2 regions of the Actimicrobium sp. CCC2.4 genome follow, and region 2 is predicted to be linked to the other one. Evidence: predicted binding sites of a transcription regulator. Region 2 holds the regulator's gene; the other holds the start of a gene.
What was found. The regulator FNR, encoded in region 2, switches genes on or off when oxygen is low (the NO sensors DNR and NnrR bind a similar motif). The targets are predictions, from matches to a motif close to TTGATNNNNATCAA.
Positions count from the first base shown of each region.

Region 1: RHM62_RS06075 (OmpW/AlkL family protein) is a predicted target of FNR. The motif match lies at 1,950-1,963, and genes of this name have one in related genera.

Region 1 covers NZ_CP133777.1:1,305,268-1,309,660, forward strand. The annotation lists gene RHM62_RS06055 (GMC family oxidoreductase) at 1-95, opposite strand, end outside; gene RHM62_RS06060 (gluconate 2-dehydrogenase subunit 3 family protein) at 143-667, opposite strand; gene RHM62_RS06065 (VOC family protein) at 722-1,117, opposite strand; gene RHM62_RS06070 (heme-binding protein) at 1,189-1,767, opposite strand; gene RHM62_RS06075 (OmpW/AlkL family protein) at 2,029-2,646, shown strand; gene RHM62_RS06080 (Fic family protein) at 2,828-4,006, shown strand; gene RHM62_RS06085 (hypothetical protein) at 4,176-4,393, opposite strand, start outside.
Region 2 covers NZ_CP133777.1:3,413,083-3,417,475, forward strand. The annotation lists gene ycaO (30S ribosomal protein S12 methylthiotransferase accessory factor YcaO) at 1-427, shown strand, start outside; gene RHM62_RS15670 (metalloregulator ArsR/SmtB family transcription factor) at 784-1,113, shown strand; gene RHM62_RS15675 (YeeE/YedE family protein) at 1,110-1,541, shown strand; gene RHM62_RS15680 (DUF6691 family protein) at 1,552-1,962, shown strand; gene fnr (fumarate/nitrate reduction transcriptional regulator Fnr) at 2,046-2,810, shown strand; gene RHM62_RS15690 (hypothetical protein) at 2,820-3,062, opposite strand; gene RHM62_RS15695 (FixH family protein) at 3,075-3,602, opposite strand; gene ccoG (cytochrome c oxidase accessory protein CcoG) at 3,615-4,393, opposite strand, start outside.

The DNA.
Region 1 (4,393 bases), 2.0 Mb from region 2:
CCTTTTTGTGCCAGTTCATTACCCAGCGTGCCGCCACCGGCACCTGATCCGACGATCACGACGACTTCTTCATTCAAAGCAAATTTTGCAGCCACGTCTGTCTCCTTGGTTTTTATAGGGGCCGTGCTGATGCCGTACTGCGTTACAAGTTCTCCATCCAGGTCTGGTCATTGAAGCCGCGCTTGATGTAGCCGCCCAGTTCGGCGGAGGGGCCCTGGTAACCAAGCTTGCCCCAGACCGCAGGCTGGTTGTACAGGCTGACCACCAGGTCGCCGCGCAATTTGAGGAAGAACGGCGTACCGGCCATCGTGGTCAGGATGGCCACGCGTGCGGATTCGTCGGGGATGTCGAGGTACGGACGCGCACTGGCCTTGTTGGCCGCGGCGACGCCATCGACCAGTAGCGTGCGCAGCGCCGCATCGGTTTTGACCTGGTCGCCGTAGATCGCAACGGCCTTCGCATAGAGCGCGTCGTCAAAACGGTCATGCGGGAAAATATCGCGCGCCATCCTGGTCAGTGTCGCGAAGACATCGCGGCCCAGGGCGGCTTCGGCAGCGGCCTGGTTCGATACAAATAGTGCAGGGATGCCGGTGGCGACGCCGGCAACGGTGCCGGCCGAGGCAATGTGCAGGAAGCGGCGGCGCTTTGGTTGTTCTGGTAAAGCCATGGTTGTCTCCATTGATCGTTGTTATCCAGAAGGGCAGTGCGGGTAGTTTCCGTGTCAGCGGTAGTGACCCCATTTCTCCAGCACTTCGATCTTGTAGCCATCCGGATCGAGCACAAAGAAAAAGCGCGCGAGCAGGGTCCCGTCCTGTTTGAATTCCTTGATCGCCGCCGGGGCGCAGCCCATTGCGGACAGCTTGTCGTGCATGGCCTGCAGGTCATCGGTGACGATGCCGATATGGCCGTAGCCGTCGCCGTGCGTGTAGGGTTCGGTGCGGTCGCGGTTGTGGGTCAGTTCGAGTTCGAATTCGCTTTCGGGATTGCGCAAATAGATCAGCGAAAAATCCGGATAGTCGAGCCGGTGCGAGACGGCAAAATCGAAGCCTTCGCCATAGAACTGCAGCGAGCGATCCGGGTCAAGGACACGGATCATGGTGTGGATGATTTTTGGCATGGCGGCTTCCTGTGTAAGACGGCGAAGGTCAGTATCGTCCTTCGCCAAGGAAGCGGGGTAGCAGTGCAATACTACTTTTGAGAATTTTGTGCGGGCGCCAGTGGCAGCATCAATTCATTGCGCCGCATGAACCAGGGTGTCCACGGCGGGTCATAGCGCGCCAGCGTTGCCGGGCCGGTTGCCGATAACTGACGACGCGCGACGAAGGCATCGAGGTCGGCAGTTTTCTGCACGATGCTGTCCTCGCCGGCCAGGCCGGAGAACAGTACGACGGCGACGCGCGAGGCCGGCAGCAGGCGCAAGCGGACCTGCGGATTGTCCGGCACCGGCAAGCTCTCCAGCGTATAGGCTGCCGGCATCATGAAGCGGATGGTCCATTGATTTCCCTGCGCCGTCTGGGTCACGGGTGCCGTCATCGGGATCGCGATGCCAGCACTGTTTTCCTGCAGGACCGGTGCGGTCATGGCGATGCGTTGCTGGCGTGTATTGCCGCCAAAAATATAGCCGGCCAGCAGCTTGAAGCCGCTACTGACGGCATCGCTACGGCTGCCGCTGACGGTCACTTCGGCGGCGATCAGTGCCGGATAATCGCGTACCTCGAATGATCCTTCCTTGATCGACACGGTGTGTGCCGGTTCTTCGGTTGCCATGGCATTTCCTCCTGAAAAAAAGACGCCGAGCGCAAGTAGCAGGCGGGTAAGTAGCGGGGTCATGGGTGTCGCTTCCGGTGTGGTGTGGGACAGAATGAGCAATGAGCATAGACGTATTCGCAACGGCCTGTCTTTCACGGGCGGGTCGGCCGGGAGGAGTCTCCGCCTTCACTGTAGGGTTTTTGATCTGCATCATTTTTTTTGCAGGGTGCCGAAACTACACTTGGGCCGGTCAAACAACCACCAGTGAAAGCAGCGACCATGAACACATCAGCAGCAGTTGTCCTCGCCGTCAGCGCCCTCGGACTTTTTTCGACCCAGGCGATGGCGCAGCAGCAAAGCCCGTGGCAAGTGCGCTCGCGCGTCATCAACCTGGCGCCGGCTGACAATTCGGATCCTGTCGGCGGTGCCGGTGCATCCGATCGCTTGTCGGTCTCGAAAAAAACCATTCCCGAAGTCGATATCTCGTACTTCTTCACGCCGAATCTGGCCGCCGAACTGGTCCTGACCTATCCGCAAAAACACACGGTCTATCTCGATGGCAATAACGTCGGCACCTTCAAGCACCTGCCACCGACCTTGCTGTTGCAGTACCACTTCATGCCGGACAGACAGTTCAGCCCGTACGTCGGTGCCGGCGTCAATTACACCCGCATCTCTAGCGTCAATTTGCTCGGTGGTGCCGGCAGCCTTGAAAACAGCAGCGTCGGTTTTGCGCTGCAAGCCGGCGTCGACTACAAGCTCGACAAGAACTGGTCGCTCAATCTCGACATCAAGAAAGTCCAGATCCGCAGCGATCTGATGATCAGTGGCGTCAAGGCCAGCGCCTTGCAGGTCGATCCGCTGATGGTCGGCGTCGGTCTCGGTTACCGCTTCTGATTCTGTTGTCGTGCAATGCAAGCCGGCCGGTGTGGCCGGTTTTTTTACGTCCGGAGAGGCACAAGGCAAGTCGGCAAAAAAGTCGGCAAATAAAACTGAATTTGTCTATAGAGACTAGATATATAATGATATTTATCAGTGATTTAGCGATTATTTAATTATCAATAAAAGTCGGCAAATTATGTATGATTCCCCGCATCAGTTCGAACCGTTGATTCCATCCGTGTTGCCGGCTGGCGTATCCGACAAGGCAAACCGGCTGGCGGTTTCTGCGAGCCGCCTGGCGGCGATGGCGCATCCGTCGGTACGCGCGGTCTTGCGTGAGCTGGTGCGCTCGATGTGTTCGTACTACAGCAATCGCATCGAGGGACAAGGTACGCATCCGCGTCATATCGAGCAAGCGTTGCGCAAGAATTTTTCCGGCCGGCCTGAAGTCGCCCGTTTGCAGCGGGTGGCGGTGGCGCATATCGATGCCGAGCGGGAGCTGGAAGCGCTGGTTGGCGCGGGCACGTCGCCGATGTCCAGCGCCTTGTTGATGGCGTCGCACCGTGCCTTGTACGCGCGTCTGGCAGACGAGGATCGCACCACGCAGGATGGGCCCGTCATCGCACCCGGCGAGCTGCGTCCGGTCGATGTCGAAGTCGGCCATCATGTGCCGCCATCAGCTGCAGCGCTGCCGGCTTTCCTTTCACGCATGGATCAGGTCTACGACAAACCGATGACGCTGGAGACACGGCTGATCGCGATCGCGTGTCTGCATCACCGCGCCGCATGGGTGCATCCGTTCCGCGACGGCAATGGCCGGGCCGTCCGATTGCAAAGTCATTGCGCGTTGTGGTCACTGTCTGAAGGACTCTGGTCGCCCAGCAGGGGGCTGGCGCGATCGGTGCCCAGTTACTATGCGCGCCTGCACAATGCCGACCTGCCGCGTCGCGACGACCTGGACGGGCGCGGCAATCTGAGCACCGCCGGATTGCTGGAATGGGTCGACTTTTTTCTGGAGACCTGTCTGGATCAGGTCGATTTCATGCACCGGATGCTGGCGCTGGACAGCATGAAAATACGCATCGATGCGCTGGTTACTTTTCGCGCTGCGACGGACAAGGCGATGCGTGCCGAAGCCATCCTGCCGCTGCATCATGTCTTTTCCGCCGGGCCGGTATCGCGTCGGGAATTTAGCCAGCTGACTGGCCTGGGTGAACGGACGGCACGCTCCCTCTTATCGCGCATGCTGGCCACCGGCTTGCTGGTCAGTGACACGCCGCTTGGTCCCGTGCGTTTTGGCTTGCCACTCGATGCGCTGCAGTTCCTGCTGCCGGAGCTATACCCGGAAGCGGCGACTAGCGTTGATCAGGACTAGGAGTCTGTCGGACTTAGGGAATCGAAGCGAAAAAATAGCTGGACGAGGACAGATTTTGCCGATTTCGCCGTGCCAATAGCGAGCTATTGGCCAAGAAAGCGGTGAAATATGGACCGTCCAGGTATTTTTGCAGCCGATTCTCCCTAAGTCCGACAGGCTCCTAGCAGTCCTAGACTTTCTGCCCACCCGGCACCAGCTCATCGAGCCCGACAATCACCGCATCGACACCCGCCGGATTATTCGCAATCAGCACCGTCCATTCGATCGCCTCATCGCGCCGCATGCGCGGAAAATAGCGCAGCAGGTAATCGCCATTGTCGACCGCGGGCAAGCCACGGCCGTCGTTGCGCTTGAGCTTGCGCACGTACCAGACCGCATAGCCGTTGA
Region 2 (4,393 bases):
CCTGCAGACCTCGAACCTCAACGACGAGCGCCCGTTATGGGAAATCCTCGGGCTGGCAATCCCGGCCGGCACGACCTGGAAAGAACTGCGCATCGGCGAACTGAAAACCCTGCTGGCGCTGGCCATCGGCGACGACGAAGCGATCCGCGAAGGCTGCGACTGGATTCACCAGTACAAGCAGATGAACCCGGCACGCCGGCTGGTCTATCGCTGCATCGACAGTCTGGTGCAACTCGGACAGGACGAGGACTACCAGCGCGCCCTGGTGCTGCTGTACGGTGCCGACACCGTCCGCCAGGCCACCGCCCTGCTCGACCGCAGCGAATACTTTTTCGGACTGGCCACGCTGGGTCCCGACATGGAAGGCAGCGCGATGCACCAGACCTTGCTGGCGGCCTACGACAAGCTATTCGCAACAGCCGCGTAAGCCCGAAGCCCGGTGCGTGGGCACGGCTGTACCGTGCCCACGCGAATGCACCACCGAACCAGCAGAATTGACCGGTATCTCCGATGCGCGCGCGTGGGCACAAGCAGCCGTGCCCACCCTGTTGGAGCAAAATAGAAATGTCCGGTTTGGGGGTGCGGCGCACAGCCTCACCGTGCCCACGCGAATGCACCGCCAAAGTCCGAATTAACCAGCACCGTCGTTCCGCGCACGTGAGCACAAAAAGCCGTGCTCACCTAACTTGCAGCCTCATCAGACACTTGCCCCCCCCCGCAAAATAAATCCTTCAAACGAAATATAAATCCATATAATGTGTTTTTAAATTTCGTCACCTCTCCATGTCCGCTCCCCCCATTCCGCTAGACCAGCTGCAAGCCTCCGCTGTCCAGGCGGCGGCCTTGCTCAAGGCGCTCTCCAATCCGACCCGCTTGCTGTTGCTGTGCCAGATCGGCCAGGGCGAATACTGCGTCGGCGAGCTCGAAACCCTGACCGGGATACGCCAGCCGACGCTATCGCAGCAACTCACCATCCTGCGTGCCGAAGCGCTGGTCAGCACGCGGCGTGAGGGCAAGCAAATCTTTTACCGCATCGCCAGCACGCAGGCGCTGGCGGTGATGCAAGTACTGATCGAACAATTTTGCCAATCTGAAAACGGAACGACACCATGACCATAGACTGGATACATTTCACCCCGTGGACCTCGCTGGCCGGCGGGGTATTGATCGGGATCGCTGCAGCGATGCTGCTGTTTTTCAATGGCCGGATCGCCGGCATCAGCGGCATCCTCGGTGGCCTGTTGCGGCCCGTGCGTGGCGATATCGGATGGCGTGCGGTGTTCGTGCTCGGGCTGCTTGCCGCACCGTTGGTTTGGCGTCTGTTCGCACCGTTACCTGAAGTACACGTCGAGGCCGGCAATCTCACGCTAATCGTCGCCGGCCTGCTGGTCGGACTCGGCACCCGCTATGGCGCGGGCTGCACCAGCGGTCATGGTGTGTGCGGACTGGCGCGCCTGTCGCCACGCTCGATGGTGGCAACGGCGGCCTTCATGCTGGCCGGGTTTGCCTGTGTTTATATTGTTCGCCACGTGCTGGCTTGAGGAAATGATGATGAAACTGCTACTGGCATTGCTGGCCGGCCTAGTGTTCGGCCTTGGCCTGATCCTGTCGGGCATGACCGACCCTGCAAAAGTGATCGGCTTTCTTGACATCACCGGCAACTGGGACCCGTCGCTCGGACTGGTCATGGGCGGTGCGATCCTGGTCGGACTGTTGACGTTCCGCCTGACCGCAAGCCGGGCGAAGGCCTACTTCGGCGACGCATTGCAGATCCCGACCTCGCGCGACATCGATCGCCGGCTGGTGCTGGGCTCGCTCACGTTTGGCGTCGGTTGGGGACTAGCCGGTTACTGCCCGGGTCCGGCACTGGCTTCGCTGGCCGGCGGCGGGCAGCAGGCGTTGCTGTTTGTCGCGGCGATGCTGGCCGGGATGATGCTATTTACGGTGCTCGAGAAACGCTGATTTGATCCCATCCGGTCTGCTTGATGTCGTCATTTGCAGCCAAGATCGGTCTTTGACCGTGCTTTTGTGATACATACAAAGCCATGACCCAACCACTGACCTACTCTCCCACGCCCGCGCAAACCATTCATGCCATCAAGGCTAGTTGCGCGAGCTGCAGCCTGCACCAGTTGTGCCTGCCGATGGGCCTCGACGAAGGCGACATCAACCGGCTCGACCAGATCATCGGACGGCGTCGCCGCATCCAGCGCGACGAAGCCCTGTACCGGATGGAGGATCCGTTTCGCAACCTGTACGCGATCCGCTTCGGCCACTTCAAGACCTTTCAGATCAATCCCGGCGGCGACACCCATATCACCGGATTCCAGATGGCCGGCGAGCTGCTCGGCATGGATGCGATCAGTACCGAGCGACATCATTGCGATGCAGTGGCGCTCGAAGACAGCGAAGTGTGCGAGATTCCGTTTGCCCGGCTCGAAGAATTGTTCGGCGAAATCCCGCGCCTGCTGCATCACTTTCATCGCATCATGAGTCAGGAAATCATGCGCGAGCAGAACGTGATGCTACTGCTCGGTAACATGCGCGCCGAGCAGCGCTTCGCGGCTTTCCTCGTGAACCTGTCGTCGCGTTATGCGACGCGCGGTTATTCGGCGACCAGCTTCCAGTTGCGCATGTCGCGCGAAGATATCGGCAATTACCTCGGCCTGACCATCGAGAGCATCAGCCGCTTGCTGTCGCGCTTCAAGAAACAGGGCTGGCTGGAAGTCGACAAGCGCGAAGTCCGGCTCACCGATGCGACAACACTCAGGGCGCTGGCAGCCGGGACGACGCATTGCACACCGATGTAACTATCGGCCTCAGAACGGCAGGGTCCGGTCATCCGGCACCTGCATCAGATAGAGCGTCAGCAAGCTCGACAACGCACAGAACAGCCAGCTTGAAAAAAAGCCGATCGTGTACCAGGCAATGTCGGGCAAGCCGGTTGCAACACTGAAGCGCAGCAGCAATTCAGACGGATCAAACAGCGAAAAAAACAGCCCGGTCGCGGCAATCGCGGCGAGGAATGCGGGCCACAAAATCGTCATCACTAGTCGCAACATGGTCTGGCCTTTTTATTGGTGCGGCGGCACGTCGGCGCTCAACATCATGATTTTTTGCTCCGGCCATGTCAATTCACCATTGAGACGCCAGTCACGCTGTTGGCTCTCGATCAGGATCTGCCAGACGGCGCGGTCCAGCAGCGGCAGCGCTACCTGAAAATGTCCGCTGTCATCCAGCGCAGTGATCAGCCGGATATCCTTTTCCGGCAGGGTCGGATGGGCCAGATGCACGCGGATTTTTCCGGCCGGTGGCGGGCCGGCGGCGAACAGAGTACCGCTCAGCGTATCGGTGGCCGCATCGATCTGGCCAATGAATGACAAACCCATCGCCGTCGCCACGCGATCGCGCCGCAAGTCCAGGTTGATGGCCTTACCCTGCTGGTAGTAGTCGTCGACAACCAGCGCATCCTGATGGGTCACGGCAAGCCAGATCGTCACCGAACCGGCAACAATGACCAGGAAGGGGCCGAGCATCAGCAGCCACGGCCAGCGGTGCTTGTACCAGGGAGCGGGTTTGTGGATCAGGGTTGAGGCATGCATGGTGTTCTCCTGTTAATGATGGTCGTCGTGCTCATCGTGACCGGCACCGCGCGGCACAAAAAAAACTGCTTTTTCGGTGACCTTCTGGTTGATGTGGTCGGTCGCAACCAGCGTGAAGCTGATCTTGTTCGAGCCCGGCCTGCCCTCGCCTGCCGCCACCCGGACCCGCACCGGCACCGCGCGCGAACCGGTGCCTTCGAGGTCGAGTTCGTCGGGCGACGCCAGCGCAATGCCATCGATGCCGGCAACCGAAATCTTGAAGTGATGGCGGGCTTCGTCGGTGTTCATGATCTGCAGCCGGTAGACGTTTTCGATCATGCCGTCCTCGACTTCCCGACCCATGCTGCCGCGGTCGCGGATCACATCCATTTTCAGCGGCGTGCGCATGAACAGCGAGACAAAAAACGCGCTGATGATCAATGCCAGGATCGCGGTGTAGATCAGCACGCGCGGTCGTAGCACGCGGGCCTGCATCTGCGCGAACGACCATTTTTTGGTGATCGCATGGTCAGTCGAATAGCGGATCAGGCCGGCCGGCAAATCGATCTTTGCCATCACCGAATTGCAGGCATCAATGCAGGCCGCGCAACCGATACATTCGTATTGCAAGCCATCGCGGATATCGATGCCGGTCGGGCAGACCTGCACGCACATCGAACAATCGATGCAGTCGCCTTGTGCCTTGGCGGCGGGCGCGATGGTTTTCTTGCTGCGCGGACCACGCGGCTCGCCACGATCGGTGTCGTAGGTGATGATCAGCGTGTCCTTGTCGAACATCGAACTCTGGAAGC